Regions from separate parts of the Frateuria sp. YIM B11624 genome, predicted to be linked through region 1. Evidence: predicted binding sites of a transcription regulator. Region 1 holds the regulator's gene; each other region holds the start of a gene.

Region 1 (10,439 bases):
ACGACCTGGCCGGCTTCACGGTGGGCGCCGTGGAGAAGTCGCAGTTGCTCTCCGGCGAGGCCATCGTGAGCGGCGACGCGGTGCTCGGCGTGGCCTCCTCGGGTCCGCATTCGAACGGCTATTCGCTGATCCGCAGGATCGTCGAGCGCGCCGGCAGCCCGATGGACGTCGAGGTCGGCGGCGTGAAGCTGGCCGACGCGCTGATGGCGCCGACCACGATCTACGTCAAGCCGATGCTCGAGCTGCTCAAGAACCAGCCGGTCCACGGCATGGCGCACATCACCGGCGGCGGCCTGAAGGAAAACATCATCCGCGTGGTGCCCGAGGGCCTGGGCCTGGCGCTGCACGCCGACGCCATCGTGCTGCCGCCGGTGTTCGACTGGCTGATGCGCGAGGGCAAGGTGGCGCGCGAGGAAATGTGGCGCACGTTCAACTGCGGCGTGGGTTTCACGGTGATCCTCCCGCGCGACGCGGTCGATGCCGCGGCCGCGCTGCTCGCGAAACATGGGCTGGCCAGCCGCGTCATCGGCGAAGTGGTCAAGGCGCAGGGCGACGAACGCGTCCATATCGGTTGAGGACAGGCCGCGGTTCGCCCGGCGCCGAGACAGACATGCCCCACCCTCTCCGCATCGCCGTCCTCGCCTCCGGGCGCGGCAGCAACCTCGCCGCGCTGCTGGCTGCACGCGAGCGCGGCGAGCTGGCGGCCGAGTTCGTGCTGGTGGCCAGCGACAAGTCCAACGCCGGCGCGCTGCAACTGGCCGCGGACGCGGGCGTTCGCACGCTGGTGCTCGACCCGAAGGCGTACCCGGACCGCCGCGCGTTCGACCTCGACCTGTTCGGCAAGCTCGCCGCGAGCGGCGCCGAACTGATCGTGCTGGCCGGCTTCATGCGCATCCTGGACGGCGAGGCGATCGCGCCCTGGGCCGGGCGCATGCTCAACATCCATCCCTCGCTGCTGCCCAAGTACCGCGGCCTGCACACGCATCGCCGCGCGCTGGAAGCGGGCGACCTGGAGCATGGCGCCAGCGTGCATTTCGTGACGGCCGAGCTCGACGGCGGGCCGGTGGTGGCGCAAGCCATCCTGCCGGTCGCGCCGGGTGATGACGAGCACCGCCTCGCGCAACGCCTGCTGCCGCTGGAACACCGGCTGCTGCCGGCGGTCGTGGCGCTGATCGCCGCAGGCCGCCTGGCCTGGCGCGACGGCGGCCCCTGGTTCGACGGCGCGCCGCTGCCAGCGCCGCTGCGGCTGGGCCCGCATGGTCTGCTTAACGCCTGAACCCCAAGGTTCAGACAGCCGCGGGCACACTCGAACGCATGACCATCCGTCCCCTGTTCCGCTTCACCCTCGCGCTGGCGCTTTCCGCCGTCAGCGGCCTGGTCCTCGCCGCCCCGCCGAAGGCCTTCACCGCCACCTACCGCGTGCTGCGCGACGGCTCGCCGATGGGCGAGGCGACGGTGAGCCTCAAGCCGCTGGGCAACGGCCAGTGGGAATACAGCAAGCATGTGCGCGGCACCTCCGGCCTGGCCGCCATGCTGGGCGCCAATCTCGACGAGGTGTCGCACTTCCGCTGGAAGGGCGATGTGCCCGAGGCGGTCAGTTACGACTACCGGCTGGATGCGGCCATCAAGACGAAGCAGCGCCACGTCATGGTGGACTGGGGCAAGCACCAGGTCACCGTCGACGAGGGCAAGGGCGCGGTGACCTATCCGGCGCAGCCTGGCATGGTCGAGCGCAATACCACCGCGCTGGCGATCGGTCTGGCACTGCGCGACGGGCAGAAGCAGATCGCGCTACCGGTCGCGGTGAAGCAGGAAGTGGAAACGCAACGCTTCAAGGTCACCGGCAAGGAGAAGGTCACCGTGCCGGCCGGCGGCTTCGATGCCGTGCGGGTCGACCGCACCGACGCCGACCGCGGCTTCAGCGCCTGGTATGCGCCGGAGCGTTATCCGTTGCCGGTGAAGCTGTCGCAGAAGGACGGCGGCGACCTGACGATGGAGCTGGTGAGTTTCCGGTAAGTCCACCGTTGAGCCCTCTCCCCTCCGGGGAGAGGGTTGGGTGAGGGGCCGGGGCTCGCGGGAAAGGCAAAGGCGAAAAACAGGGCTCGCTTCGTAGCAGGCCGTGTCGCAAGAGCGCCCCCTCACCCCAGCCCTCTCCCCGGAGGGGAGAGGGAGCAAAGACTGGCTCGCTCCGTAGCAAGTTCGCAAGAGCGCTGCGAGGCCTCTCCCCAGAAGTGAGGAAACAGAAGCCTCAGTTCGGCAGGCGGCGGATCTTCGCCCCCAGCACGCCGAGCTTCTCCTCGATGTTCTCGTAGCCGCGGTCGATGTGGTACACGCGGTCGACCACGGTGTCGCCATGCGCCACCAGGCCGGCCAGCACCAGGCAGGCCGAGGCGCGCAGGTCGGTGGCCATGATCGGGGCGCCACTCATGTAGTCCACACCCTGGATGATCGCGGTGTTGCCTTCCAGGCGGATGTCCGCGCCCAGGCGCTTGAGCTCCTGCGCGTGCATGAAGCGGTTCTCGAACACCGTCTCGGTGATCACGCCCACGCCCTCGGCCACGCAGTTGAGCGCGGTGAACTGCGCCTGCATGTCGGTTGGAAAGGCCGGGTACGGCGCGGTGACGATGTTGACCGCCTTCGGCCGGCGCCCGCCCATGTCCAGCTCGATCCAGTCCGGCCCGGTGCAGATGTGCGCGCCGGCCTCGTCCAGCTTGGCCAGCACGGCGTCCAGGGTGTCGGCGCGGGCGCCGCGGGCGCGCACCTTGCCGCCGGTCATCGCCGCACCGACCAGGAAGGTGCCGGTCTCGATGCGGTCGGGCAACACCTCGTATTCGGCGCCGTCGAGGCGATCGACGCCGTGGATCACCAGCGTGGCCGTGCCGATGCCCTCGATCCGCGCGCCCATCGCCACCAGGCAATGGGCCAGGTCGACCACCTCCGGCTCCTGCGCCGCGTTCTCGATCACCGTAGTGCCTTCGGCCAGCGTGGCAGCCATCAGGATGTTCTCGGTGCCGGTGACGGTGACCATGTCCATGGCGATGCGCGCGCCTTTCAGGCGCTTGGCCTTCGCGCGGATGTAGCCGTTCTCCACGGTCACCTCGGCGCCCAGCGCCTGCAGGCCGCGGATGTGCTGGTCGACCGGGCGCGAGCCGATCGCGCAGCCGCCGGGCAGCGACACCTCCGCTTCGCCGAAGCGCGCCACCAGCGGCCCGAGCACCAGGATCGAGGCGCGCATCGTGCGCACCAGGTCGTACGGCGCCACGTGGCTTTCGATGGTGCGCGGGTCGACGTGCATCTTCATGCGGTCGTCCAGCACCAGGTTGACGCCCATGCGGCCGAGCAGTTCGATGAAGGTGGTCACGTCGTGCAGGTGCGGCACGTTGGAGATCGTCACCGGGCCGTCGGCCAGCAGGCAGGCGGCCAGGATCGGCAGCACGGCGTTCTTGGCGCCGGAAATGGCGACTTCGCCGTGGAGCGGCTCGCCGCCGCTGATCAGGATCTTGGCCATGAATGTCCTTCGTGGAATGCAGGAAGCCGGCGCAGTCTCAACGGCGCGCCGCGGCTTCCTCGGGAGTCAGCGTCTTCAGCGCCAGCGCATGGATCGCCCCGCCCATCAGCTCGCCCAGCGTGCCGTACACCATGCGGTGGCGCGCCAGCGGCAGCTTGCCGGCGAACTGGCTGGCCACCACGGTGGCTTCGAAGTGCACGCCGTCGTCGCCGCTGACCTGCGCGGTCGCGCCGGGCAGGCCGGTTTCGATCAGTGCCTGGATGCGGGCAGGGTCCATCGGAGGGTCCATCGGTGGCGCGCGGCGGTGCGGGATTCCCAACGCTTGATGAATCCGGTGCGCGGCCATATGACGTTAAAATGCGGATATGCCATGGTAATGGAAATCCCATGGCGCAGAAATGCCAACGGCTTCCCGCTGCCCACGAGACCCCATGAACGCACGCATCGCCCCGCCCGCCGCCAACCTCGATCCGGACGCCATCGCCCGCAGCGCACGCACGGTGATCGCCACCGAGGCGGCCGCGATCCGCGCGCTGGAGCCGCGCGTGGACGCCGACTTCGTGCAGGCCTGCCGGCTGATCCTGGCCTGCCGCGGGCGCCTGGTGGTCACCGGCATGGGCAAGTCCGGCCACGTCGGGCGCAAGATCGCCGCCACCCTGGCCTCCACCGGCACGCCATCGTTCTTCGTGCATCCGGGCGAGGCCAGCCACGGCGACCTGGGGATGATCCAGCCCGACGACGTGGTGCTCGCGCTGTCCAATTCCGGCGAGACCGACGAACTGCTGTTCATCCTGCCGGTGATCAAGCGCCAGGGCATTCCGCTGATCGCCATCACCGGCAACCCGAAGTCCTCGCTGGCGCACCAGGCCGACGTGCACCTGGACGCGAGCATCTCCAGCGAAGCCTGTCCGCTGGGCCTGGCGCCCACCGCCAGCACCACCGCGGCGCTGGTGATGGGCGACGCGCTGGCCATCGCGCTGCTCGAGGCGCGCGGCTTCACCGCCGAGGATTTCGCCCGTTCGCACCCGGCCGGCAGTCTCGGTCGCCGGTTGCTGCTGCACATCAGCGACATCATGCACACCGGCGAGGGCGTGCCGATGGTGGCGCCCGACGCCAGCCTCACCGAGGCGCTGATGGAGATGACCCGCAAGCATCTGGGCATGACCGCCGTGGTCGATGCGGAGCGGCGCCTGCTCGGCGTGTTCACCGACGGCGACCTGCGCCGCGCGCTGGACGACGAGGAGGTCAACCTGCGCGGCGCCAACGTCGAGGCGCTGATGACGCGCGGCCCCAAGACGATCACCTCGGACAAGCTGGCCATCGAAGCGGCGCAGCTGATGGAAAAGCACCAGATCCATGCCTTGCTGGTGGTCGACGAGCAGCAGCGCGTGGTCGGCGCCCTGAACATCCACGATCTGCTGCGCGCAAGGGTCGTCTGATTTGTCTCGACAAATCGGACAAATCAGGCAAGGTCGCTTTTGACGTTCTTCCACGACAGTTCCGAACCGTGCCCACTTCTTCCTACCTCGCCAACTTGCCCGCCGACCTGATCGCCCGCGCCACCGGCATTCGCCTGGTGGTGTTCGACGTGGACGGCACGCTCACCGACGGGCGCCTCTACTACGGCGAGGACGGTCGCGAGACCAAGGTGTTCTTCGTGCAGGACGGCCTGGGCCTGAAGCGCCTGCAGGTACACGGCGTGCAGGTGGCCATCATCAGCGCGCGGATCAGCCACCCGGTCGCGCTGCGCGCGGAGGAACTGGGCATCACGCACGTCTACCAGGGCCAGGGCGACAAGCGCGCCTGCCTGATGGAGCTGCTCGACGCATTGAAGCTCGCCCCCGAGCAGGTCGCCTTCGTCGGCGACGACCTGCCCGACCTGCCGGCCATGCGCGTGGTCGGCCTGGCGGTGGCGGTCGCCAACGCCCATCCGTGGGTGGTCGAGCAGGCGCACTGGACCACCGCCCGCGCCGGCGGCCAGGGCGGCGCACGCGAGGTGTGCGACCTGATCCTGCATGCGCAGGGCAAGGCCGGCAACGAGAAGGAGCGCTGGCGGTGAGGGAATGGCTGCGCGACCGCCGTCTGGCGGCGGCCATCGTCGTGGTCGCGCTGCTGGCTGGCGCCACCCAGTTGCTGCTGTGGTGGATCGGGCCGGCGCCGAAGGCCAACCCGTTCGTCGGACCGCCTCGTTCGGGCTACACGCTCACCGACTTCAAGCTCGTCCAGTACGGCACCGATGGCCTGCCCAGCTTCCTGATCGATGCACCGCGGCTGGAGCGGCGCGAGGGCGACGAGTCGCTGTACATCAACGCGCCCGATTTCCGCCTGCCCTCCAACCAGGCGGCGGTGCCCGATTGGCTCGGCCGCTCGCTGTACGGCTGGGTCAACCGCGACGGCACGCTGCTCAAGCTGCAGGGGCCGGTGCACATGGAACGAGCAGCGTTCGATGACACGCCGCGGACGACACTCGACACCTCCGAGGTCACGGCCTGGCCCAAGCAGAACCGCCTGGAGACCGCCGCCCCGGCGCAGTTGGTGCAGGGCGGCACTAGAATTCACGGCGTCGGCATGCGTGCCGACCTCAACGACAAACACCTGGAGCTGCTCGATGACGTCCATGCCACGTTCCCGCCTCGCCAGCGTGCGCGCTAGCTGCGCGCTGGCCCTGCTGGGCCTGCTCGTGCTGGCGCCGGCGCAGGCCAAGAAGACCGACCGCGACCAGCCGATGAACGTGGACGCGTCGCATTTCGATGGTTTCCAGAAACCCAACAGCGTGAGCACGCTGACCGGCAACGTGGTCATCACCCAGGGGTCGCTCAAGGCGACCGCCGACCACGGCAAGGTGTACTTCGACGCCAATAGCGAGATCAGCCGCGTGGTGCTGACCGGCAGCCCGGCGCACCTGCAGCAGTTGGACGACAACGGCAACCTGATGCAGGGCGAGGCGGCCACCATCGACTACCAGGTCACCAAGGACTTTGCGGTGCTGCAGGGTCATGCCTCGATCACCCAGCAAGGCCGCGGCGAAGCGCACGGCGACCGGCTCACCTACAACACGCAGACCAGCGAAATGACCGGCGACAGCGGCGGCGACGGCCGCGTGCACATGACCTTCAAGCCCAAGCCCAAGCCGGCTGCGACGGCTGCGCCGGCCGGCAGCGCCGCAGCGCCCGCCGGCAACGCAACGGCACCGGCCAGCAGCAGTCCGGCGCCGGCCACCAGCGCGTCGGCGCCCGCCCCCGCCACCAGCGCCGGGCATCCCTGACCGATGCTCGCTGCCGAAGGCCTGCAGAAACGCTACCGCTCGCGCCAGGTCGTGCGCGATTTCGGTTTTTCCATCCGCCAGGGCGAAGTGGTCGGCCTGCTCGGCCCCAACGGCGCCGGCAAGACCACCTGTTTCTACATGGTGGTGGGCCTGATCGAGGCCGATGGCGGCACCATCCGCCTCGACCGCCAGGACATCACCGGCCTGCCCATGCACGCCCGCGCGCGGATGGGTATCGGCTACCTGCCGCAGGAAGCCTCGGTGTTCCGCCGGCTCAGCGTGGCCGACAACATCATGGCGGTGCTGGAATTGCGCGAGGGTCTGGACGCGCGCCAGCGCAACGAGCAGCTGGAAGGCCTGCTGGACGAGCTGAAGATCGCGCACATCGCCGACCAGAAGGGCATCAGCCTTTCCGGCGGCGAGCGCCGACGCGTGGAGATCGCCCGCGCGCTGGCCGCGCAACCGCGCTACATGCTGCTGGACGAACCGTTCGCCGGCGTCGACCCGATCTCGGTCGGCGAGATCCAGCGCATCGTGCGGCACCTGAAGGAACGCGGCATCGGCGTGCTGATCACCGACCACAATGTCCGCGAGACGCTCGGCATCTGCGACCGCGCCTACATCCTGAACGACGGCGAGGTGCTCTCGCGCGGCACCCCCGCGCACATCCTCGCCGACGAAAAGGTGCGCGAGGTCTACCTGGGGCGCGAATTCAAGCTGTGACGCGGCGCCGGCGAATGCCGGCCACGACTATGGTCGCGTCACAGCCAGCGGGGTAGGATGACCCGCACGTTCCTCCCCAACGGCTGGCATGAAACCCGGACTGCAGTTCCGCCTCAACCAACAGCTCACCCTGACGCCGCAGTTGCAGCAGGCGATCCGGCTGTTGCAGCTCTCGCAGCTGGAGCTCGAGGCCGAACTGCGCCAGATCGCCGAGGGCAACCCGCTGCTGGAGTTCGAGGAGGAAGCCACTCCGGGCGAGGCCGAGGAAGAAAGCTTCACGGCCGCACCGGCCGAGGCGGCCACGGTCGACCATGACGTCGACGACGGCGCCGACTGGAGCGAGCCCGATGCGCCGGCCGAAGCGCCGATCGACTTCTCGCTCAGCGGCAGCGCCAGCGGCGCCGGCAGCCGCGGCGAAGAGGATTTCGAGCCGCAGAACGCCGCGCCCGAGACGCTGCAGGAACACCTGCTGTGGCAACTCAACCTGACGCCGCTGAACACCCGCCAGCGGCTCATCGCCACCATCATCATCGACGCGCTCAACGCTGACGGCTACCTCGCCGAGGGCCTCGACGGCGTGCTCGCCGCGCTGCCGGCCGACCTGGACGCCAGCGTCGAGGAAGTCGAGACGGTGCGCCGCCAGTTGCAGCGCTTCGATCCGACCGGCATCGCCAGCCTGGACCTGCGCGACTGTCTGCGCGTGCAGCTGGAACAGTTCGACGCTTCCACGCCGCATCGCGAGCTGGCGATGCAGATCGTCGCCGGCGAACTGGAACTGCTCGCCCGCAACGACGTCGCCAGGCTCGCGCGCAAGCTGCGCGCCAGCGAGGAGGACGTCGCCGCCGCCGCGCTGTTGATTCGCAGCCTCGACCCGCGCCCCGGCGCCGCACTGGATGCCACCCCGGTGGAGTACGTCGCGCCCGACGTCTACGCCTACAAGGAAGGCACGCGCTGGAAGGTCAGCCTCAACCCCGACTGCCAGCCGCGGCTGGGCCTCAACCAGCACTACTGCAGCCTGATCGCGCAGGCGCGCGGCGAGGACGCCAGCTGGATGCGCGGCCAGTTGCAGGAGGCGCGCTGGCTGATCAAGAGCCTCGAATCGCGCGCCGAGACGCTGCTGAAGGTCGCCGACGCCATCGTGCGCCGGCAGAGCGCCTTCCTCGACTACGGCCCCGAGGCGATGCACCCGCTGGTGCTGCGCGAGGTCGCCGAGGAGGTCGGCATGCACGAATCGACCATCTCGCGCGTGACCACGCGCAAATACATCCACACGCCGCGCGGCACCTACGAGTTGAAGTACTTCTTCTCCAGCGGCGTTTCCACCGAAGACGGCGGCGGCGCCTCGGCCACCGCCATCCAGGCCATGATCAAGAAGCTCATCGACGCCGAGGACACACGCAAGCCGCTGTCCGACCAGGCACTGGCCGAGGAGCTCAACCGCAAGGGCATCCAGGTGGCCCGCCGCACCGTGGCCAAGTACCGCGAGGCCCTGCGCATCCCCAGTTCCAGCGAGCGCCAGCGCGCCGGCTGAACAGGAGGACTTGGAACCGGCCAGAACGCTCCCATAGGAATGAGAGACCGGCGTGCCGCAAGACCACCGGCATGCTGACCCCGCCGCCCCACGGCGGCCTGTACCAGAGGAGGCGAACCATGCAGTTCCAACTCACCGGCCAGCAGATCGAAGTCACCCCCGCCCTGCGTGCACATGCCACGTCACGGCTCGATCGCCTGACCCGCCTCGACGAGAAATGCACCGGCCTGAGCATGGTGCTGTCGCTGGACAAGCTGCAGCACTGTGCCGATGCGACCCTGACCACCAATGGCGCCGCCCTGCACGCCGCGGCGTGCGGGGCCGACATGTACGCCTCCATCGACATGGTGTTCGACAAGCTGGCCGCGCAGCTGCGCCGCCACCGCGACAAGGTGACCGACAAGCACCCGCAGGAGGCGCGCGACGCGCGGCAGTTCGGCTGAACGGCCTGCATCCGGACGAAAGGGACCCGCCCTCGTGGCGGGTCTTTTTTGTCCGGAGCACAAGCTTTCGCGGGCCAAAGTGCCATGCCAGTCCCCGAGCCTTTCCCCGCGAACGCTGGGAGGTGCCGACAGTCGGATGAGGGCGCTTTTGGGCGCGATACCCGGGTGGGCCTTTCGCACGGCTTCATTCCCCATCTGCCCTTCGGGCACCTTCCCCCGTCAACGGGGGAAGGATCAAAAGTGCAGCGCCACGTCCCCGAGCTTCCCCTCGCGACCGCCGGGGAAGGATCAAAGGCGCAGCGCCACGTCCCCGAGCCTTCCCCCGCGACCGCCGGGGAAGGATCAAGGGCGCAGCGCCACGTCCCCGAGCCTTCCCCCGCGACCGCGGGGGAAGGTGCCGACAGGCGGATGGGGGCGCCCCTGCGACACCCGCTCATCCCGCCCCGTCCCGCATAGCTGGCACAATGCCACCCGTTGCCCGCCGGCAGGAAACACAGGCCTTGGAACGTCTCACCGCACGACAACTCTTCGACGGCGTCCATGAACGCATGGGGTTGCGCTGGGTTTCGGGCATGCGCGGCGAAGGACGCGTGATCGAGCCGGGCGCCACCGCCACCCGCCGTCCGTCGCTGATCGGCTACCTGAACGTGATCTACCCCAACAAGGTGCAGATCATCGGCACCGAGGAGCTCAACTGGCTCGACGGCCTGGACTCGCGCCAGCGCTGGGAGGCGATGCACAAGATCGCCGCCTACCAGCCGGTGGCGCTGATCGTGACCAAGGACCAGACCATCCCCTCCGATCTGCGCGAGGTGGCGGAGGAAACCCACACGCCGCTGTGGATCAGCGCCAAGCGCGGCCACGAGCTGCTGACCTGGATGCAGTACCACCTGGCGCGCCTGCTGGCGCCGCGCAGCACCCTGCACGGCGTGTTCCTGGAGGTGTTCTCCATCGGCGTGCTGATCACCG
Region 2 (10,439 bases), on a different contig from region 1:
TGGTCTTGCTGCACCGGCGGATGGGACGGCCAGACCGGACGCATTGATCGGGCGCTCCGCGTTCGCGGAGGAACTCCGACAAACAAGGTGTTGCATCGTGGAATCCTTCCCCCGTCCACGGGGGAAGGTGCCCGCAGGGCGGATGGGGGAAGCCTTGCGGAAAGCCCACCCCGGCATCCCGCCCAGAAGCGCCCCCATCCGCCTGTCGGCACCTTCCCCCGCGTTCGCGGGGGAAGGCTCGGAGGGGTTAGTGCGCGTCCGGGTACGTCGACTTAGGCCGCGGCGGCCGGCGCCTTGGGTTCGGCGAACGAATACACCTGGTCGGCCCACTGGGTCGCTTCCAGGTAGATGCCGGCCATGCGCTGGATCTGCTGCGGCTGCATCTGGCCGCTGAGCTGGCCGGCTTCCCAGGCGTGGATCTGCTCCAGCAGCGGGCCGAACGGGCCGCGGTTGCCGACCAGCGCCTCGCGGATCTCCGGCACCAGTGGAAGCTGTTCGAGCACGAACTCCATCGGCGCGCACATCAGCGTGTCCAGCAGCGAGAACAGGCCTACGGTGAACGCCATTTCCTTCTGCTGGCGCGGCATGTGCGAGGCGAGTTGCTCGCACATGTGCGCGCGGATCAGCGCGGTGCGCAGCAGCTCCGGCGGACGGTCGTCCATGCCGCCCAGCGCCATGGTGAACACCCAGTTGCGCATGCGCGTGACGCCGAAGAAGATCGCCGCCTGCTGCACGGACTTGAGCTGCTTGGGCAGGCCGAAGTAGGCCGAGTTCACGCAGCTCAGCAGCTTGTAGGAAAGGATCGCGTCGTTGCGGATGATGTCGCCCAGCTCGATCGGGCCGGGGTTGTTCTCCTGCAGCTCGCGCATCAGGCGCAGCAGCGACAGGCGGTTGGCCGAGAGCACCGGCACTTCCACCTGGTCGGGAATCAGCAGGTAGCGGCCCTGGATCGCCTGCAGCGGCAGTTCCAGGCAGCGCTGGTAGGTGGCGTGGTCGTCGACGTGGCCGGCGATCACCCAGATGCCGCGCTCGTGCAGCTTCTCGGCGCGCTCGCGCATCTGCTCGGGACTCAGCGAGCTGGCGTCCAGCCGCACGAACTGCACGATCTGCAGCAGCGTCTCCAGCGCCACCGAACCGTGCAGGTCCATCGCGCCGGCGTCCAGCATCAGCAGGCAGCCGCGCTGGGACATCTTCTGCAGCCGGTCCATCAGTTCGGCGTCGTCGGCCATGGCCGGCTGCAGCAGCACGCCGAAGCGCGGCTGGTGCGCCAGCACGTCGGTCTGGCCCAGCAGCAGTTCGCGCGAAAGGGTGAGGAAGGTGCGGTTGCCGCGCACCAGCCGGGTCAGCGCGCCGTCGGCCAGGGTCGAGAGCACGCGCTGCATCAGCTCCTGCTCGTCGCCGGCATGGCGGTGGAACATGACCTCGTAGGCGAACAGTTCGCGCTTCTGGTCCAGCATCGGCACCCGCACGACCGGCAGGGGCATTTCGCGGTTGCCGGCGAGGCGGGACTGGGTCGAGACGGCGGTGTCGCTCATGGTCTTGATCTACTCGCGGGCTGATCCCGCCTGGGGTGGATCTCCACCGGCCTTGCGGCGCGGCGTCCGTAAGGCTTGCGCGCCGGCGTCAGGCCGAGGCCAGGTGGTGCGAGCGCAACGCCGTGCGCACTTCGCCACCGGGTCCGTACAGGCCGCGGGCGTCGCCGCCCTGGCCGCTCAGCACGGCCAGCGCCTCGCGAACCTGGGTCAGCCGCTGGCTGACCAGGCTCCCGTTGCGCTGGTTCATCTCATGGCAGCCGCGCAGCAGTTCGAGCACTTCGCGCCAGCGCGGTTCGACCTGCGCGGCGGCGGACGGCTCGACCTTGAGCAACTGCACGCGCTCGGCGTCCAGTTGCTCGAGCTGCTGCATCAGCGCCTGCTTGCGTGCGCCGGCGCGATCCAGCGCGGCCGCATCGGCGGCCACCAGCGCCTCGCGCTCGGCGGCCAGGGTCGCGGCGAGCTCGGTGACGGACCGGTGCAGGTCCTCCACCACCGCGGCCAGCGCGGTTTCGAGCTCATGGTGCAGCAGCTTGCTCATGGTTGCGGATTACGGCTTCGCCGGACCGGCGATCTGCGCCTCGAGCGCGATCATCTTGTCGGCGATGGCGGCCGGATTGACCTGGTAGCTGCCGTCGGCGATCGACTGGCGGATCTTCTCCACCTTCTTGCTGTCGATCGTGCCCTGGCCGTCCACCTTGGCGGCGTCCTGCAGCGCGCGCGCCGAGTCGGTCAGGCGGACGCTGTCGTCCTTCGGCGTCACGGCGGCGGGCGCGTCGCTGGCGGCATTGCCGCCCGACGCCGGGCCGTTGGCCTGGTTGCCGGGAGCCTGCGGCAGGAGGGGCAAGCCGTTGTTGGAAATGGTCGTGTTCATCGGTCCTTCTCGCGTAAGTTGGGCCCTGTCCCCAGGGGAATCGGCGGGGTCGGGAAAAACTTTAGCCTCGTCTGTCGTGCCGGTCCGGTTCGTTCAGGGTAGCGCCACGACCACGCCCGGGGCGCGCACGATGGCGTCGACCACGCGGCCGGAATTGCCGTTGCGTACCCGCATGCGGGCGCCCGCGTCGCCGCTGCCCAGGGCGACGCCCTCGGCGCGCACCGCGATGCCGTCCAGTTCGGCCACCAGTTGCACGTGGTCGCCGGCGCGGACCATCTGCCGGCCGCCCAGCGCGCTGGGGGTCAGCACGCTGCCGGCGGCGACCGGCCGCGACAGGCTGCGCTCGGCGACCTGGTCCATGCTTTCCACGTAGCCATAGGGCAGGTGGGTGACGTCACGCGGCTCGGCATGCACGTCCGCCGCCACGATGCCGTCGCCGCGCACCAGCGGCCGGCTGGCCACCAGCACCTGGCGGAACACGTGCAGCTCGACCGGCACGCGCAGGGTCCAGCCGTCGGCGGCCGGGCAACGCACCAGCACGCTCAGCCGAGGCGTCATGCGCAGGCCGCCGGGGAGGCTGGCGGCGAGCGGCGCGGCGCAATCGGCGATGCGCAGGCGCGGGTCCAGCGCCTCGGACTTCACCTCGACGCGGCTGCCGGGCGCGGCGTACTGCCGGGCGACGAACTGCTCGGCCTGTGCGCGCACGTCCGCCTCCGACAGCGGCGCGGCCAGGGCCGGCAGGACCGTCCCCAGTAACGCGAGCAGCAGGCAGCGGCGCGCCAAGGCCATCAGGCTTCGGCCAGCAGCGCGGCGAGCTGGACGACCAGCGCCTCGCGGTCGGATTCCAGCCGCTGGCTGATCTGCTGGGCCTGCTCCACCTGGCCGTTGCACAACAGGCCGACGAAGGCGCTGCCGTGCTCGGACAACCGTGCGCCGGCTTCGCTGAGCGCGCCGGCGGCCGGGTGCTCCGGATGCTGCGCGGCCAGGCGGCGCACGGTGCGGTCCAGCGCCTCGGTATCGAACCAGCGCCGGTCCAGCGCGCCCGGTTCGAGCAGCGCCAGTTCCATCGCCTGGCGGATGCCCTGCGCCGATTCGCGCACGGTCAGGCTCAGGCTGGCCGGGTCGTTGCCGGCCTCGTGTTCGAGCCAGCCCAGCGCCAGCCGGTGCGCCAGCAGCGCGGCGCGGCTGAGCGCCTCGCTCTGCCGGCGCGCCTCGGTGCTGCGGCGCTGCAGGGCGCCCAGCGCCGCCTGCGCGGCGGCCGCGCGGGCCTGCTGCACGTCCTGGCCCTGGCGCAGCTGGGCGATCTTCTCGCTGGCGCCGGCCAGCGCCTCGCCGCTGCGGCGCATCGCCGCGTCGGCCTGGATCACGCCGGACTGCGCCTGCTCCAGCCGCTGCATGCCCTGCTGCACGTCGCCGTCCAGCTGCTGCGAGAAATCGCCGATGGAACCGGTGACCGTCTCGATCTCGGTGGTGGCCTGGGTGGTCTTCTCGGCCAGTTGCTTGACCTCGTCGGCGACCACCGCGAAGCCGCGGCCGGCCTCGCCCGCGCGGGCGGCTTCGATGGCCGCGTTCAGCGCGACCAGGTTGGTCTGGTGGGCGATCTCCTGCACCACGCCGGTGAGCTTGCCGATCTGCTCGACCTGCTCGGCCAGGCGCGCCTGGTTGCGGTTCATCGCCGACAGCGCGCTGCGCAGCAGGCGCAGCTGGCCGTCCAGTTCGCTCACGCCGGCGCTGCCGGTCTGGCGCGCCTGCTCGACCTGCGTCAAGGCGCTGGCGACCTGCTGCAGGGCCGTCGAGATTCCGGCGCTGGCGTCCGTCAAGCGGCCGACGCCGTCGCGGCCTTCCTGGGTGGCCTTGTCCAGCGCGGACTGCTCGCGGCCGAGCATCTGCGCGGCGGCGAGCACCAGGCCCTGCTGTTCGAGGGTCTGCAGCGCCATCGCCGCAGGCCGACCACCGTCGAGGCGGGCCAGCAACGGCGCCAGCGCGCGGGCCACGGCCGGGTGCTGGCGCGACAACTGTTCGAGGCGTGCCTCGTCGCCAGCGGCGGCCGCTTGGACCAGCGCGGCCAGGGACTGGCTACGGATCAGGCTCATGGAGATGCGGTTTCCTGCGGATGAATGGGAAGGACATCGTCTGGATGCGTCGAAACTTGAACAAGCAACGCATGTGCCAGCGTGCGGCGTTCCCGATCCTTCCCCCGCCTGCGGGGGAAGGTGCCCGAAGGGGCGGATGGGGGAGGCCTTGCGAGAAGCCCGTCCAGGCATCCCGCCCAAGAGCGCCCCCATCCGCCTGTCGGCACCTTCCCCCGCGTTCGCGGGGGAAGGACGCAAGCGCGTAGCGAACCGGCTCAAGCGCCGGAGCGCCCCGCCGATATGCAGGGACGGGCCGCGGCCCGCCGATCCCCGAGGAGAAACGCATGGCCGGCGCCCTGCTGGAAAACGTCGAACGCCAGACCCGCCTGGCCGGGCACAACCGGGTGGCGATGCTGCTGTTCCGGCTGGGCGACGCGCAGTTGTTCGGCATCAACGTATTCAAGGTGCGCGAGGTGCTGCGTCGGCCGCCGCTGGAGCGCATGCCCGGCGCGCACGCGCTGATCGCCGGCAGCTGCGACTACCGCGGGCAGACCATCCCGGTGATCGACCTGGCCGCGGCGCTGGGCTATCCCCCCTTGATCGACGAGCCGTCCGCGCACCTGATGGTCACCGAGTTCAGCCGCTCGGTGCAGGGCTTCCTGGTCTCCGACCTCGCGCACATGGTGCATTGCGAGGGCGAGTCGCTGGTCGCGCCCAGCACCGCGCTGGGCTTCGGCTCGCGGGTGAACGCAGTCACCCGCGTCAATGGCGCGCTGGTGGCGGTGGTCGACGTGGAGCACGTGCTGGCCAGCATCGACGCCACGCCGCACGAACTCTCGGCGCAGATGCAGCGCGCCGCCGGCGCCCATCCGCTGCGCCCGCGGCGGGTGCTGGTGGCGGACGATTCGCTGATCGCGCGCCGCCGCCTGGTCAGTCTGTTCAAGCAGATGAACATCGAATGCGTGGTGGCGCAGGACGGCCGCGAGGCGCTCGACCGCCTGCACGAGCTGGCCGCGCTGCCGCCGGAGGAAGGCGTCAACCTGGTGGTGTCCGACATCGAGATGCCGCAACTGGACGGCTACGCGCTGACCCGCGCGATCCGCGAGACGCCTTCGCTGCGCCGGCTCAAGGTGGTGCTGCACAGCTCGCTCTCCGGGCTGTTCAACGAGGCGATGGTGCGCGAGGTCAACGCCGACCGCTTCGTCACCAAGTTCCAGCCCGACCTGCTGGCCCAGGCGGTGATCGAGCTGCTGCCGGATGACGAGGCGTCGTAGGGTCGGCTTCAGCCCACCGCTTTCGGCGGCGTGATGGTGGGCTGAAGCCCACCCTACGACCCCGTCAGAAAACCGACTCCAGGGTGCAGCCGGAAAACCGTTCCACCCCGCAAAGCCAGCCACGGCGCGGCTTCGCGCGCCCATGGCACACAACTTGCCTCCAGCTCCGTGCGGACGATTCGACCCGCGCGGAGGCAAGCGATGAGCCAACCCATCGACAACCTGTTCGGCATGCACACCGGCGCGCTCGCGCTGTGGCAGCGTCGTACCGAGGTGCTGGCCAGCAACCTGGCCAACGCCGACACGCCCGGCTACCTCGCCCGCGACGTCGACTTCCGCAAGGCGCTGGCCGCCGCCGGCGGCAGCGGCGACGGCAGCCTGCCGCTGGCCGCGCCCACGCCGGGGCAGATCGATCCGGTCGCCCAGGCGCGCGACACGCTCGCCTACCGCGTGCCGACCCAGCCCAGCATGGACGGCAACACCGTCGACGCGCAGCAGGAACAGGCCGCCTTCGCCGCCAACGGCGTGCACTACCAGGCGAGCCTGGCCTTCATCACCGCGCAGATCCGCATGCTGCGGACCGCCATCACCGGAGGCCAGGGCTGATGTCGCTGTTCAACATTTTCAACGTCGCCGGCTCCGGCATGGCGGCGCAGTCCACCCGGCTCAACACCGTGGCCAGCAACCTGGCCAACGCCGACAGCGTGGCGAGCACGCCGCAGGCCGCCTACCGCGCGAAGGAGCCGCTGTTCGCGGCGATCCGCAACGGCCTGGACGGCAAGCCGGCCGAGGCCGGCAGCGAGGGCGTCAAGGTGCTCGGCGTCACCGAGAGCCCGAACGCGATCACCAGCCGCTACGAGCCGGGCAACCCGCTGGCCGATGCCGACGGCTACGTCTACCAGAGCAACGTCAACCCGGTGGACGAGCTGGTCAACATGATCTCGGCCTCGCGCTCCTACCAGAACAGCGTCGAAGTGATGAACACCGCGCGCCAGCTGATGCAGAAGACGCTGGATCTCGGGAAGTAAGGAACGGTCATGAGCGATATCGCAGTCAATGCCTCCAGTTCCGCCGGCGCCGCCGCGCAGTCCGCGCAGAAGGACAACAAGACGCTGAGCCAGGCGGATTTCCTGAGCCTGCTGATCCAGCAGATGCGCAACCAGGATCCGACCCAGCCGATGGATTCCTCGCAGATGGTCAGCCAGCTGGCGCAGATCAACCAGGTGTCGGCCACGCAGAACCTGCAGGCCTCCTTCGACGCGCTCGCGCAGTCGATGCAGGGCAACCAGTTGCTGCAGGCCTCCAGCATGGTCGGCCGCAGCGTCACCGTGCCTTCGGGCGCGGGCAAGCTGCAGGGCGGCGCGCTCGACGGCGCCGTCAACGTGCCCGACGGCGGCGGCCACACGCTGGTGAAGATCACCGACAGCGCCGGCGACGTGGTGCGCACGATCGACCTGGGCACGCAGACCGCCGGCCTGACCGACTTCCACTGGGACGGCACCGGCAACGACGGCGAACCGTTGCCGCCGGGCGTCTACGGCCTGAGCGCCCAGGTCGGCAACACCGCGGTGGCGACCTACGTCACCGGCAAGGTCGCCGGCGTGGGCATGACCGGCGCCGACGGCGCCTACCTGGACGTGGACGGCTTCGGCGGCGTGCTGCTGAGCCAGGTCGCGCGCGTCAACTGATCCACATCCATCAACCGGAACCCACACCCGTACAGGGGAAACACCGATGGCTTTCAATATCGCGCTGAGCGGCCTGAATGCGGCGTCCAAGGACCTCGAGGTCACCGCCAACAACATCGCCAACACCGGCACCGCTGGCTTCAAGGGCTCGCGTGCCGAGTTCGCCGAGCTGTTCAACTCGGCCGGCCGCAACCTTTCGGCCACCGCCATCGGCAGCGGCGTGCGCCTGGCCGACGTGTCGCAGCAGTTCGGCGCGGGCAACGTGGAGAACACCGGTAACAGCCTGGACTTCGCCATCAGCGGCGACGGCTTCTTCACCATGCGCGACGGCAAGGGCTACTCCTACACCCGCGCCGGCGCCTTCCACCAGGATTCCAGCGGCAACGTGGTCAACGCCAGCGGGCAGCACCTGCAGGTGTACGCACCCACCGCCAGCGGCTTCGACACCAGCCGCCTCACCGACCTCAAGCTGACCGACGCGCAGAGCGCGGCCAAGGCGACCGCCAACGTGGCGATGTCGCTGAACCTGCCCTCCGACGCGACGCCGCCGACCACCACGCCGTTCAGCCCCACCGACGCGTTGAGCTACACCCAGGCCACGCCGTTCACCGCGTACGACTCGCTGGGCGCCACCCACAACGGCACGGTCTACTTCGTCAAGGACGCGGCCGCCAATACCTGGAACGCCTACCTGTACGTCGACGGCGTCTCCGCCGGCGCGCCGCAGGCGGTGTCGTTCAGCAGCAGCGGCGCGCTGGCCACACCGGCGGGCGGCAAGCTCAACTTCGGCGCGCTGTCGGTCAGCCCGGGTGCCGACCCGATGGCACTGTCGATCGACCTGTCCAAGGCCACGCAGTTCGGCAACAGCTACAGCCTCAACGCGGTGGATCCGGACGGCTACCCGAGCGGCACGCTCTCGAGCATCGACGTGTCCAGCGAAGGCGTGGTGCAGGCCAAGTATTCCAACGGCCAGTCGGTGCCGCTGGGCCAGCTCGCGCTGGCCAACTTCAGCAACCTGCAGGGCCTGCGGCAGCTGGACAACACCAGTTGGGCGGCTTCGTTCGATTCGGGCGCGCCGGTGATGGGCGCGGCCGGGCAGGGCACCTTCGGTGGCGTGCAGTCCGGCGCGTTGGAAGCCTCCAACACCGCCGACCTCACCGCGCAGCTGGTGAACATGATCAAGGCGCAGCGCAACTACCAGGCGAACGCGCAGGTGATCTCCACCGACGACAAGCTCACGCAAACCATCATCAACATCCGCAACTGACGCTGACGCCCGAGGCCTCGCATGGATCGTTCGCTCTACGTCGCCATGACCGGCGCCACGCAGATGATGCGGGCGCAGACGGAAGTGGCGCACAACCTGGCCAACGCCGACACGGTCGGCTTCAAGGCGCAGATGTCGGCCTTCCAGGCGCTGCCGGTGCAGGGCCCCGGCATGGCCACGCGGATCAACGGCGTGGCGCAGGGCGAGGGCGTGGACCTGCGCTCGGGCGCGGAGATCCAGACCGGCCGCGAGCTGGACGTCGCCGTGCAGGGCGATGGCTGGATCGCGGTGCAGGCGGCCGACGGCAGCGAGGCCTACACGCGCGCCGGCAACCTGCAGCTCACGCCCGACGGCCTGCTCACCGATGCGCGCGGCAACCTGGTGATGGGCGACAGCGGCCCGATCAGCCTGCCGCCGGCCACCCAGGTGAGCATCGGCAACGACGGCACGGTTTCCGTGGTGCCGACGGGCCAGGGCCCGGAAACGCTTGCCACGGTCGGCCGCATCAAGCTGGTCAACCCGCCGCCAAATCAGCTCGCGCTGGGGAGCGACGGCCTGATGCACTTGGCTGGCGGCGCCCCGGCGCAGGCCGACCCGGCGGTGGGCCTGAAGTCCGGCGTGCTGGAGTCCAGCAACGTCAATCCGTCGCAGACGCTGGTGCAGATGATCGAGCTTTCGCGCCAGTACGAACTCCAGGTCAAGGCGATCAAGAACGCCGACGACAACGCGCAGTCGGCGACCCGCCTGCTCTCGCTCACCTAAGTTTCAGGAGACAACCATGTTCTCTTCCCTGTGGGTCGCCAAGACCGGTCTGGATGCGCAGCAGACGCGCATGGACGTGGTCTCGCACAACCTCGCCAACGCCAACACCACCGGCTTCAAGAGCTCGCGCGCCTCGTTCCAGGACCTGGTCTACCAGAACCTGCGCCAGCCCGGCGGGCAGACCACCGAGCAGACCAACGCGCCGTCCGGCCTGATGCTGGGCACCGGCGTGCGCGTGGTAGGCAACGAGAAGCTGTTCACCCAGGGCAACATCGAGCAGACCGGCAACTCGCTGGACCTGGCGATCCAGGGCCGTGGCTTCCTGCAGGTGACCATGCCCGACGGCTCCATCGCCTACACCCGCGACGGCTCGCTGCACATGGACCAGAACGGCCAGGTGGTCACCGCCAACGGCTACGCGGTGGACCCGGCGATCACCATTCCCGCCAACGCGCAGTCGATCACCATCGGCAGCGACGGCACGGTCAGCATCACGCTGCCGGGCCAGGCCGCGCCGCAGCAGGTGGGCACCGTGCAACTGGCCGACTTCATCAATCCCGCGGGCCTGCAGCCCAACGGCGACAACCTCTACCTGGAAACCGCCTCGAGCGGTTCGCCGCAGATCGGCCAGCCGGGCCTCAATGGTCTGGGCACGCTGGCGCAGGGCGCGCTGGAGTCCTCCAACGTCAACGTGGTCGAGCAGATGGTCGACATGATCGAGACGCAGCGCACCTACGAGATGAACTCCAAGGCCATCTCCGCCGCCGACCAGATGCTGCAGTTCCTCACCAACAAGACCTGAGCACAAGCCGTCATGTCCCTGCTCCGCCTTTCCACCGCTGCCCTCGCGCTGTCGCTGCTTGCCGGCTGCATGGCCATGCCCGCGCGCGACGACGGCCAGTGGGCGCCGACCCCGCCGATGCAGCCGCCGGTCGCCGCGGCACCGGCCGACGGCTCGATCTACCACGAC
Region 3 (10,439 bases), on a different contig from region 1:
GGCACGTCGAGGATCATGTCCAGGTTGACGTCGCCCTCGCCGGCAAAGCCGTTCAGGGCGTCCGATTCGATGCGGTCTACGACCGCGGCGTCGTTGGCAGTCATGCGCTTTTCTTCTCTGTGAACTCGCCGGACGCGCGCATCTCGCGGCGGCCGACATGGGCCTGGAACTGGATGGCCGTGTGGCCGTTGGTCTGGCCGTAGCGGCCGCGGAACACCGGCACGTCCTCGGCGAAGACGGTGCACAGCTCGGGCAGCACCACCGGGATCACGTCGCCGGGCTTGAGGCCCAGGAAGTCGCCGATGGACAACTGCGCCTCGAGCAGCAGCGAACTCAACTCGACCTCGGCGTCGAGCACTTCCTCGTGCAGGTGCTCGGTAAAGCGGTCGTCACGGTCGGCCAGGTCGCTCTGCACGCCGGCGTCGAGCAGCGTGCGGATCGGCTCGACCATTGCGTAGGGCAGCGTCAGGTGGATCTCGCCGCCGCCGCCGTCGAGCTCGACGTGGAAGCGCGACACCACGACCGTTTCCGTGGGGCTGACGATATTCGCGAACTGCGGGTTGATCTCGGAATTGAGGTACTCGAACTCCAGCGGCAGCACCGGGTTCCACGCCTCGGTCATGGCGCCGAAGAGTTCGGTCAGCATGATCTGGATCACGCGGTTCTCGGTCGCGGTGAAGTCGCGGCCCTCGATGCGCGCGTGGAAGCGGCCGTCGCCGCCGAAGAAGTTGTCGATCACGGTGAACACCAGCCGCGGCTCGAACACCACCAGCGCGGTGCCGCGCAGCGGCTTGATCTTCACCAGGTTCAGGTTGCTCGGCACCGCCAGGCTGTGCACGTACTCGGCGAACTTGACCATCTTCACGCCGAGCACCGACACCTCGCAGCTCTTGCGCAGCACGTTGAACACGCCCAGGCGGAAGAAGCGCGCGAAGCGGTCGTTGACCATCTCCAGCGTCGGCAGGCGGCCGCGCACGATGCGGTCCTGCTGGGTGAAGTCGTAGGACTGCACCGCTTCGGTGGGCGGCGGCTCGTCCTCGCCGGTGGCGACGCTGCCACCGGTGACACCGTCGAGCAGCGCGTCGATTTCGTCCTGGGAAAGAAGGTCGCTCATGGGCGCGATCGCCTCACTGCATCACGAAGCTGGTGAAGTACAGCGCGTCGATGCCCGGCTTGCCGGTGCGCGACGCGACGATCTTGCGCACGGCCTCCAGCGCCTCGGCCTGCAGCTTCTGCTTGCCGGCGGGGTCGGCGAGGATGGCGTAGTCCTGGCGGCTGAACAGCATCACCAGCGCGTTGCGCACCACCGGGTCGACGCTCTTGACGGTGTCCAGCGCGGCCTGGTCGTGCGCCATCAGGGTCACGCCGACCTGCAGGTAGCGCATCGATGCGTCGTCGCGGAAATTGACCACGAAGGCCGGGTCCAGCGGCAGGAACAGTTCCGGCTGCGCATCGACCGGCTTGGCGTCGGCGTCGTGCTTGCCGGCGGACGCGGTGGCTGCCTTGTCGTGGCCGCGCAGCGCGGTCAGCGCGTAGGCGCACACGCCCGACACGGCCAGCAACGCCACCGCCAGGCCGATCACCAGTGGGGAACGGCGCTTCTTCGGCACCGTCGCGACCACTTCTTCTTCCGTTGTTGCCATGCCTTACCTCGTTCCGTTTTTGTCCGTCGGGAGCGCCGGGCGCCACCTGCATGGGCTTTGTTGCAAGCCGCATGCCATGGTGGGAAGCCTTGTCTCTGCTGGTTTTGCGGCCGGAGCGGCGCTTTCTTGACGCGCGCCGGAGAAGGGACGCGTCGCGATCACGACGGGTGCCTGAAAGTCGGCGGCGCGCGTCAACGGGCGGGTGGCGAGCAGGCGGTCTCCTGCAGGGCTTCCCCCATCCGCCCTTCGGGCACCTTCCCCCGTGAACGGGGGAAGGATCAGGGTCGCGGCGCTCGCATCAGCGTTCTTTTCCCGCGAGCGGGGAAGGAATTAAAGCCGCAACGCTCACGGGCGGGGTCTTCTCTGCGAAGGGGAAGGAATCAAAGCCGCAGCACTCATGTCCGGGCCTTCCCCCGCGAACGCGGGGGAAGGTGCCGACATGCGGATGGGGGCGCTTTGGGCGCGATGCCGGACTGATACGACGGATGCCCGAAAGCCGGCTCAAGCGGCGATAGGTGCGCCCGGGTGGAAAAAGCCCGTTCGCCCTGAGCGCAGGCCGCAGACCGCAGACCGAAGTCGGAAGGCCCGCACTTCCTCAGGCAAACGTATCGAGCATCCCCAGCGACACCACCGGCGCGCTCGCCATCGCGGATTCGGGTTCGATCTCGCCGATCGTCCCGCCCGCCTCGCCGCCACGCCCGCCCTCGCCCTGCTGCTGGCGCTGGCCGACGTCGGTGTGACCCAGCGCCAGGCCGTGGTGGGCGAGCAGCGCGTCGAGCTGCAGCAGAGTCTGCTGCACCGCGTGTACGGCGGCCGGATGCTGCACGGCGAAGCTCACGTCGACGCGGTCGTGGTTGAGGCTGACCTTCACGTCCAGCGTGCCGAGGTCTTCCGGGTGCAGGCGGATGCGCGCCTGCTTGACGTCCTGCTGGCCCAGCCACATCACGTGCTGGCCCAGTTCCTGGGCGAAGGCAGGCGTGCCGGCGGGGCTGGCGATGTTGAGGGTGGCGGGGGGCGCCGCCGTGCCGGCGTTGCCAGGCGTCGGCACCTGGGTGGTGGATGCGGTGGCCATCTGCAGCGCATCCAGCGGGGCGTCCTTCTGCTCGGCGGGCTTGGCCAGCATCGGCGCCAGCGCGGCGGTGTCCAGGCCGGTCGCCGGCTTGGCGGTCGCGACCGCGGTGGCGGCTGCGGTGCCGGCCAGCAGCACGAGTGCGGCGGGTGTCTTGGCGGCCGTCCCGACGGCACCGGCCGCCTTGGCGGTGGCGGGTGCCACGGCGCCGGCCTGGGCCAGCGGCTTGGCCGGCGCGGCCTGGCCGATCAGCGCGAGCATGGCGGCGGCCAGTGCGGCGGCGTCGGGATGGCTTTCGTCCTTCGCGGGGGCATCGGTGGCCTGCGCGTGGTCGGCCTTGGCCGTCGCCGGTGCCTTGGCCGCGGGATCGTGCTCCTCGTGCGCCGGCTGTTCGTTCGCCTCGCCGTGTTGCTGGCGGGCCGCGTCCAGGTGACGGTCGAAACGGTTCTCGTCGGTGGCGGACGTGGCCGTGGCAGCGGGCCGCGACGGCGCGGGGCCCGGCGGGGCGACGGGATTCACGGTGGCGGGTGCGCTCATGGGCACTTCCTCGATGGCGTCAAGCGACTGGCGTCAGGCGCTAGGCTTGCAAGCTCCACGCCAAGCTCAGTCACGGCCGCGGGCCGGGCGGCGATGCTGCATGCGCTCGTCGACGTCGTTCTGCTCGCGGCGCTCCTCGGCCTTGCGCTCCTGCTCGCGGTAGCGGTCGATCACGTTGTCCAGCGCGGCCTCGCGGGCGTGCGCGTCGCGCCAGAGCCCACGCACCTGGTCGAGCAGGCGGCGCTGGCGTTCGATCTCGACTGTCTGCTGCTCGATCGCGCGGTCGATGCGCTCGACGAACTGCTGGCGGTTCATCAGCGCGGTGGCCGTCAAATGGCCGGCGCTGGGCGGGTTGGCGTATTCCTGGCGGTAGCCGCGCAGTTCCATCAACTGGCGCTCGGCCTTGGCCAGACGCTGCTGCTGCTCGGCGAGCTTGAGCACGGCGTCTTCGCTGCGCTGCTTGGCCTGGTCGGCGGCCGGCTGCAGGCGGTCGGCGCGCTTGCTCACTGGGCGGCCTCGGCGGCAAGGGCATCGAGGGCGGCGATGCCGTCGGCAAGATTCATCGGCTCATCCACTTCCTGCTGCAGGAACGCGCGCAGCTTCGGCCACATCACGATGGCCTGGTCGACCTGCGGGTCCGAACCCTTCTGGTAGGCGCCCACCGCGATCAGGTCGCGCTGCTGGCGGTAGGCGGAGTAGACCTGGCGGAAACGCTGTGCGGCGCGCTGGTGCTCGCGCGCGGTGACCGCTGGCATCACGCGGCTGATCGAGGCTTCGATGTCGATCGCCGGGTAATGGCCGGCTTCGGCCAGGTCGCGCGAGAGCACGATGTGGCCGTCCAGGATCGCGCGCGCGGCGTCGGCGATCGGGTCGTGGCGGTAATCGTCGCCTTCGGTCAGCACGGTGTAGAAGGCGGTGATCGAACCCACGCCCTCGGCATCGTTGCCGGCGCGTTCCACCAGCGCGGGCAGCATCGCGAACACCGACGGCGGGTAGCCCTTGGTCGCCGGCGGCTCGCCGATCGCCAGCGCGATCTCGCGCTGCGCCTGCGCGTAGCGGGTGAGCGAATCCATCAGCAGCAGCACGCGCTGGCCGCGGTCGCGGAACCACTCGGCGATCGCGGTGGCGTACTGCGCGCCGCGCAGGCGTTTGAGCGGCGGCGCGTCGGCCGGGGCGGCGACGATCACCGCGCGGCGGCGACCCTCGACGCCCAGCGTGTGTTCGACGAATTCCTTCACCTCGCGGCCGCGCTCGCCGATCAGGCCGACCACCACCACGTCGGCGTCGGTGTAGCGGGTCATCATGCCCAGCAACGTGGACTTGCCCACGCCCGAGCCGGCGAACAACCCCAGGCGCTGGCCACGGCCGACGGTGAGCAGCGCGTTGATCGCACGCACGCCGGAATCCAGCGGGGTGTCGATGGGCTTGCGCGCCATCGGGTTGATCGGTTCGGCCTTGAGCGCCGCGTGCTCGCCGGTATCGAGCGGACCCAGCCCGTCGAGCGGCACGCCGTCGGCGCCGATCACGCGGCCGAGCAGCCCCGCGCCGACCGGCAAACCGCCGGCATGGGCAAGCGGGCGTACGCGCGCGTTGGGCAGCACGCCGTGCATCTCGCCCACCGGCATCAGCAGCAGGCGTTCGTCGGCGAAGCCGACCACTTCGGTGTCGAGCGATTGTCCGTCGGCGGTGTCGACCAGGCAACGCGCGCCCAGCGCAGCTTCGCAGCCCTCGGCTTCCAGCGTGAGGCCGACCACGCGACGCAGCCGACCCTCCACGGCGAACGTGTGGGCGGCCTGCGCGCGCTGGCGGCGGCGGGCGAGCTGTTCGGTCCAGGCGGCGCGGGTCATGCGGCGACACCCTGGCGGGTGCCGGAAGGGGGCATCCGGCGGGCTTCCCCCATCCGCCTATCGGCACCTTCCCCCGCGGAGCGGGGGAAGGATTCACTGACGAGCGTTCCTACACGCTCCCTCCCCCGGGTGCGGGAGCAAGATCCAGCGGCGAGCGCCACGGTTCGATCCTTCCCCCGCGCGCGGGGGAAGGTGCCCGAAGGGCGGATGGGGGAAGCCTTGCCGCAGCCCGGCATTGCGCTCATGCGCCGGCCTCGTCGCCGAGCACGGCATCGATCATCGCGGCCAGGCGGGTTTCCAGGCGCGCGTCGAGCCGCGAGCGTTCGCTTTCCAGCAGGCAGTCGCCGCGCCCGAGTGCAGGATCGCCCACCAGTTGCCAGTGCGGCTCGGCCGCCTCCAGCTCGCGCAGCAGCGCCAGATCGTCCGGATGCAGGCGCACGCGCAGTTCGCGGGTCGCCGCCGGCAGCGCCGCGGCCGCCTGGCGCACGGTCTGCACGATCAGCTCCGGCCGGGTGGCCAGTTCGTGGGCGATCACGCGACGGGCGACCAGCAGGGCCAGTTGCGCCAGTTCCTGTTCGACTGCCGCGTCGAGCGCCTCGAGCGGACGCGCCGCCTGCGTGCAGATCGCCTCCAGCCGCGCCACGCGCTCGCGCCCCTGCGCGCGCGCTTCGGCCAGGCCCTGGGCATGGCCGGCGGCGTAGCCTTCGTCACGCGCCTGGCGCTGAAGCGCCTCCAGGTCGCTGACGGTGGGATGGTTCGCGGATTCCGCCGGCGCCGCGGCCGGGGCATCGCCGACCTGCGGCGGCTCCCAGCGCTGGTAGCCGGTGACCGCGTCGCGGTTGAGCACGGCGCTCATCAGACCAGGTCATCCCCGCCGCCGAGGGTGATCTGGCCGGCGTCGGCCAGACGGCGCGCGATGCCGAGGATTTCCTTCTGCGCGGCGTCGACCTCGGATACGCGCACGGGGCCGGCCACTTCCAGGTCGTCGCGCAGCATGTCGGCCGCGCGCTTGGACATGTTGGCGAACATCTTGTCGCGGATCGCGGGCTCCGCGCCCTTGAGCGCCACGATCAGGCGCGGCGAGGGCACTTCGCGCAGCAGCGCCTGCATCGAGCGATCGTCCAGCTCGACCAGGTCGTCGAAGACGAACATCAGGTCCTCGATCTTGCTGCCCAGCGCGGCGTCGTGGCTGCGGATGGCGGCCATCAGCTCGGCCTCGCGGCTGGTCTCCATCGCGTTGAGGATGTTGGCCGCGGCCTTCAGGCCGCCGACGCTGGCGGACTTCAACTTGTTGGTGTTGCCGGAGAACTGGCGCTCCATGATCTCGTCCAGCTCGTTCAGCGCATGCGGCTGCACGCCGTCGAGCGTGGCGATGCGCATGATCGCGTCCGAACGCGTGCGCGCCGGCAGGTAGCCGAGTACCTCGGCGGCCTGGTCGTGCTCCAGGTGCGCCAGCACCAGCGCGATGATCTGCGGGTGTTCCTGGCCGATCATCTCGGCGATGGCGCGGCCTTCCATCCACTTGAGCGATTCCAGCCCCTTGCTGGAACGGCCGAGCAGGATGCGGTCGATCAGGCTGCCGGCCTTGGTTTCGCCCAGCGCGTTGGTGAGGATCTTGCGGATGTAGTCCTCGGTGCCGACGCCGAGCGCGGTCTGCCGGCCCAGGTCGTCGTGCAGCTTGGTGAGCACCTGGTCGACCTGCTCGCGCGAGACGGAGGTGAGCACGGCCATGGCCTGGCCGACCGCCTGCACGTCGCGCGCGGACAGGTGCTTGAGCACCTCCGCGGCGTCCTGCTCGCCCAGGGTGAGCAGAAGGATCGCGGCGCGCTGGGCGCCGGTAATGGTCGTGTCTGCCTTGCCGGACATCAGCCGTCCTCACCCACCCAGTTCCTGACCACCTGAGCCACCTGCTTGGGGTTGTCGCTCACCATGCGGCGGGCCAGGCCCACCTTCTGTTCGTAGCCGAGCACCTGAGCGGGTCCGGCCAGCCGGCTGCGCTCATCCTCCTCGTCATCGGCCACGCGCACGGAAACCGTAGGCATCCTGCCGCCGGCGCCGGCCAGCGCCGGCTGCGGCGCGCTGCGCAGCAGGCCCTTGAGCAGCGGGCGCAGCAGGCCGAAGGCGACGATCAGCGCGATCAGCACGCCGATCGCCTGCTTGATCAGATCCAGCACGCCGGGACGCTGCCACAACGGCTGCTGCTCGGGCGCATCGGCGGTCGGCGCGGTGTGGAAGGCCTGGTTGATCACGCTGACGTTGTCGCCGCGTGCCTGGTCGAAGCCGACCGCGTTCTTGGCCAGCTGGGTCAGGTGGTCCAGTTCCTGCGGAGTGAACGGCACGCTGGTGTCGCCCTTGGGGCCGCTCACGGTCTTGTTGTCGACCACCACCGCCACGGTCAGGCGCGCCAGCCGGCCGGCCGGGTCGCTGGTGTGGCTGATGGTGCGGTCGAGCTCGTAGTTGCGGGTGGCGCTGGAGGAGCTGTCGCCGGTGTCGGCCTGCGCCGTGGCGGCCGCCGGCGCGGGCGTGGCGGCGGCCTTGCCGCCCGCGTTCGGGTTGGCGGCGGTCGGCTGCGCGGTCATCACCGGCGGCTGGTTGCTCAGCGCGCCCGGCACGCCGCCGTCGGCGACGCTGCCGCTGCCGCGGCGCTCGCTGCTGGTCTGCTCGCTGCGCAGCGCGGGATGGTCGTGGTCGAAGGTTTCGGTGGCCTTTTCGGTGTTGCTGAAATCGAGATCGACCGAGACCTGCGCGTGCACCTTGCCCGGGCCGACCAGCGGCGTGAGCAGTTCCTCGATGCGCTGCGCGTAGGTGTTCTCGATGCGCGTGGCCAGGCGCAGGCGGCTGTCGCCCACGGCGGCGGCGCTGTCCGGATCGCTGCCGGTGAGCAGTTGGCCCTGCTGGTCGATCACCGAGACCTGCTTGGCGTCCAAGTCCGGCACCGAAGCGGCGACCAGGTGCACGATCGCGGCCACCTGGCTCGCGTCCAGCTGCCGGCCGGGATAGAGCGTGACCAGCACCGAGGCGCTGCCCTCGTGGCTGTCGCGGATGAACGCCGACGGCTTGGCCATCGCCAGGTGCACGCGCGCGGAGCGCACGCCCTGCAGGCTGCCGATGGTGTTGCCCAGGTCGGTCTCGAGCATCTGCTGGTAGCGGGTGCGCTCGGCCAGGTCGCTCATGCCGAACGGCGAGTCGGCCTGCGGCAGCGTATTGGTGGCCGTGCCCTGCGGCAGGCCCTGCCCGGCCAGGCGCAGGCGCACCGCGGCCAGGTCGGAGGCCGGCACCATGATCGAGCCGCCGTCGTCGCCCAGCTTGTAGGGCGTGTTGGTCGACTGCAGCGCTTGCGTGATCGCGGCGGCGTCCTGCTGGCCCAGGCCGGCGTAGAGCAGGCCCCAGTTGGGGCCGCGCGACCACAGCACCACCGCCACGCCCAGCGCGACGGCCGCGGCCATGCCGACCAGCAGCAGCAACTGGCGCGAGGCGGGGCTGCGCGCGAGCTGCCTGAGGTCGAAGCGGCTGGCCGGGCTGTCGGCGGTGGTGGCGATGGCGTTGTCAGCCATGGGAAGGGTTCATCCGTAGAGCGAATGGAATGCCGTCGCTTAGACCGGCATGTTCATGATGTCCTTGTAGGCATCGACCAGCTTGTTGCGCACTTCGGTCATCGCGCGCAGCGAGAGGTCGGCCTTCTGGATCGCCACCATCGTGCGGCCCAGGTCCGCGCCCGGGTCGCCGCGCTCGAAGCTCGCCGCCATCTGCCCGGCCTGCTGCTGGCTCTGGCCCACGCTGGCGATCGATTCCTTCAGCAGCGAACCGAAATCCGCCTTCGCCGCCGGCGCCGCCTTGAACGCGGTTTCCGCCGGACGCACCTGCGAGGAGAGCTGGCGCATCTGGGCGAGCAGGTTGTTGACGTCGATGGTGCTCATGTCGGGTTTCCGGCGCGTGGCGGGTTTCGAGACTGGGGACTGCACGAGCCGTGCCAGGGCTTTGGCGGCGGCTTCGGCCTGTGCCCGTGGCAGTCGCCACGAGCGCATCGAAACCCGGGCTCAGGCCGCCAGGCTGTTCTGCAGGCCGTACTTGCGCAGCTTCTCGACCAGCGTCGTGCGCTGCATGTGCAGCAGCTTGGCCGCATGGGCGACGACGCCGCCGGTGAGGTCGAGCGCCTGGCGGATCAGCCCGACTTCGATGTCGGCCAGGTGGTCCTTAAGGTCGAGCCCGCCCTCGGGCAGCACCGTGGCATCGGCGGCATGCGTGGGGGCGGTGATCTGGGTCGGCGCCGGGGCGCCTTCCATCATCGCCAGCAGCGAGGCGGCGCCCTGCGTTTCCTCCACGGCCTGGCGGCCGCGGTATTTCTCCGGCAGGTCGCTGCCGCGGATCTCGCCGTGCGGGTAGAGGATCGCCAGCCGCTCGACCAGGTTGCACAGCTCGCGCACGTTGCCCGGCCAGGCGTACTGGTGCAGCGCGTTGAGCGCGCCGGCGGAAAACCGCACGCTGCCCAGGCCGCGGCGGGCCAGGCGCTGGTTGAACTCGCCGATCAGCACCGGCAGGTCGTCCAGGTGCTCGCGCAGCGCGGGCATTTCCAGCGGGAACACGGAGAGGCGGTAGAACAGGTCCTCGCGGAACTGGCCGTTGGCGATCGCCCGCTCCAGGTTGCGGTGGGTGGCGGCGATGATGCGCACGTCGCAGCGCTGGGTCTTGTTGCCGCCGACGCGCTCGAACATGCGTTCCTGCAACACGCGCAGCAGCTTGACCTGCATCGGCAGACTCATGTCGCCGATCTCGTCGAGGAACAGCGTGCCGCCCTCGGCCATCTCGAAGCGACCCTTGCGCGCGCTGATCGCGCCGGTGAAGGCGCCCTTTTCGTGACCGAAGAGTTCGCTTTCCAGCAGTTCGGCCGGAATCGCGCCGCAGTTGATCGCCACGAACGGCTTGTCGCGGCGCGGCGAGCACTCGTGGATGGTGCGGGCGACCATTTCCTTGCCGGTACCGGACTCGCCGAGCACCAGCACGGACGAGTCGAACGGGGCGACCTGGCGGATCAGCGCGTTGACGTGGCGCATCGGCGCCGAGTCGCCGACGAAACGCAGCTCGCCGCGGCGGCCGCCGAGCAGGCGCGCGTACAGGCTGCGCATCACCTCGGCCAGCTGCTCGTAGCGCAGCGGGAATTCCACCATGCCGATGCGCGCGGCGAACGGCGAGCTGGCGGCGCACAGGCGCGCGGCCCACTGCGAATCGCTGGCCAGCAGCACCGGCACGTGGCTGGCGGCGTCGCCCAGCAGCGCGAACTGGCGCTCGGCTTCGGTCGCGTCGTCGATGGTGCCCACGTAAACGGCACGCCAGGCGTGGGTCGAT

Evidence for each region. Region 1 encodes sigma-54, which starts transcription at its own class of promoters, with help from an activator protein. Its sites were predicted from a motif close to TGGCACGNGCNTTGC; they were not measured.
Region 2: flgB (flagellar basal body rod protein FlgB) is a predicted target of sigma-54. The motif match lies at 5,896-5,910, and genes of this name have one in related genera.
Region 3: AAIL17_RS09270 (flagellar basal body-associated FliL family protein) is a predicted target of sigma-54. The motif match lies at 1,706-1,720, and genes of this name have one in related genera.

The regions. Positions count from the first base shown of each region.
Region 1 covers NZ_JBCNYA010000008.1:90,731-101,169, reverse strand. The annotation lists gene purM (phosphoribosylformylglycinamidine cyclo-ligase) at 1-575, shown strand, start outside; gene purN (phosphoribosylglycinamide formyltransferase) at 611-1,276, shown strand; gene AAIL17_RS06010 (DUF3108 domain-containing protein) at 1,315-2,016, shown strand; gene murA (UDP-N-acetylglucosamine 1-carboxyvinyltransferase) at 2,249-3,508, opposite strand; gene AAIL17_RS06000 (BolA family protein) at 3,546-3,785, opposite strand; gene AAIL17_RS05995 (KpsF/GutQ family sugar-phosphate isomerase) at 3,940-4,947, shown strand; gene AAIL17_RS05990 (KdsC family phosphatase) at 5,016-5,567, shown strand; gene lptC (LPS export ABC transporter periplasmic protein LptC) at 5,558-6,160, shown strand; gene lptA (lipopolysaccharide transport periplasmic protein LptA) at 6,126-6,773, shown strand; gene lptB (LPS export ABC transporter ATP-binding protein) at 6,777-7,496, shown strand; gene AAIL17_RS05970 (RNA polymerase factor sigma-54) at 7,585-9,027, shown strand; gene hpf (ribosome hibernation-promoting factor, HPF/YfiA family) at 9,147-9,470, shown strand; gene hprK (HPr(Ser) kinase/phosphatase) at 9,971-10,439, shown strand, end outside.
Region 2 covers NZ_JBCNYA010000022.1:10,168-20,606, reverse strand. The annotation lists gene AAIL17_RS12165 (TMEM43 family protein) at 1-47, shown strand, start outside; gene AAIL17_RS12160 (EAL and HDOD domain-containing protein) at 273-1,535, opposite strand; gene AAIL17_RS12155 (flagella synthesis protein FlgN) at 1,624-2,073, opposite strand; gene flgM (flagellar biosynthesis anti-sigma factor FlgM) at 2,083-2,406, opposite strand; gene flgA (flagellar basal body P-ring formation chaperone FlgA) at 2,500-3,195, opposite strand; gene AAIL17_RS12140 (methyl-accepting chemotaxis protein) at 3,195-4,499, opposite strand; gene AAIL17_RS12135 (chemotaxis protein) at 4,823-5,752, shown strand; gene flgB (flagellar basal body rod protein FlgB) at 5,954-6,358, shown strand; gene flgC (flagellar basal body rod protein FlgC) at 6,358-6,780, shown strand; gene AAIL17_RS12120 (flagellar hook assembly protein FlgD) at 6,790-7,440, shown strand; gene flgE (flagellar hook protein FlgE) at 7,487-8,707, shown strand; gene flgF (flagellar basal-body rod protein FlgF) at 8,729-9,469, shown strand; gene flgG (flagellar basal-body rod protein FlgG) at 9,486-10,271, shown strand; gene flgH (flagellar basal body L-ring protein FlgH) at 10,284-10,439, shown strand, end outside.
Region 3 covers NZ_JBCNYA010000014.1:87,197-97,635, forward strand. The annotation lists gene fliN (flagellar motor switch protein FliN) at 1-104, opposite strand, end outside; gene fliM (flagellar motor switch protein FliM) at 101-1,114, opposite strand; gene AAIL17_RS09270 (flagellar basal body-associated FliL family protein) at 1,128-1,643, opposite strand; gene AAIL17_RS09275 (flagellar hook-length control protein FliK) at 2,239-3,249, opposite strand; gene fliJ (flagellar export protein FliJ) at 3,316-3,756, opposite strand; gene fliI (flagellar protein export ATPase FliI) at 3,753-5,096, opposite strand; gene AAIL17_RS09290 (flagellar assembly protein FliH) at 5,338-5,952, opposite strand; gene fliG (flagellar motor switch protein FliG) at 5,952-6,962, opposite strand; gene fliF (flagellar basal-body MS-ring/collar protein FliF) at 6,962-8,650, opposite strand; gene fliE (flagellar hook-basal body complex protein FliE) at 8,690-9,013, opposite strand; gene AAIL17_RS09310 (sigma-54 dependent transcriptional regulator) at 9,134-10,439, opposite strand, start outside.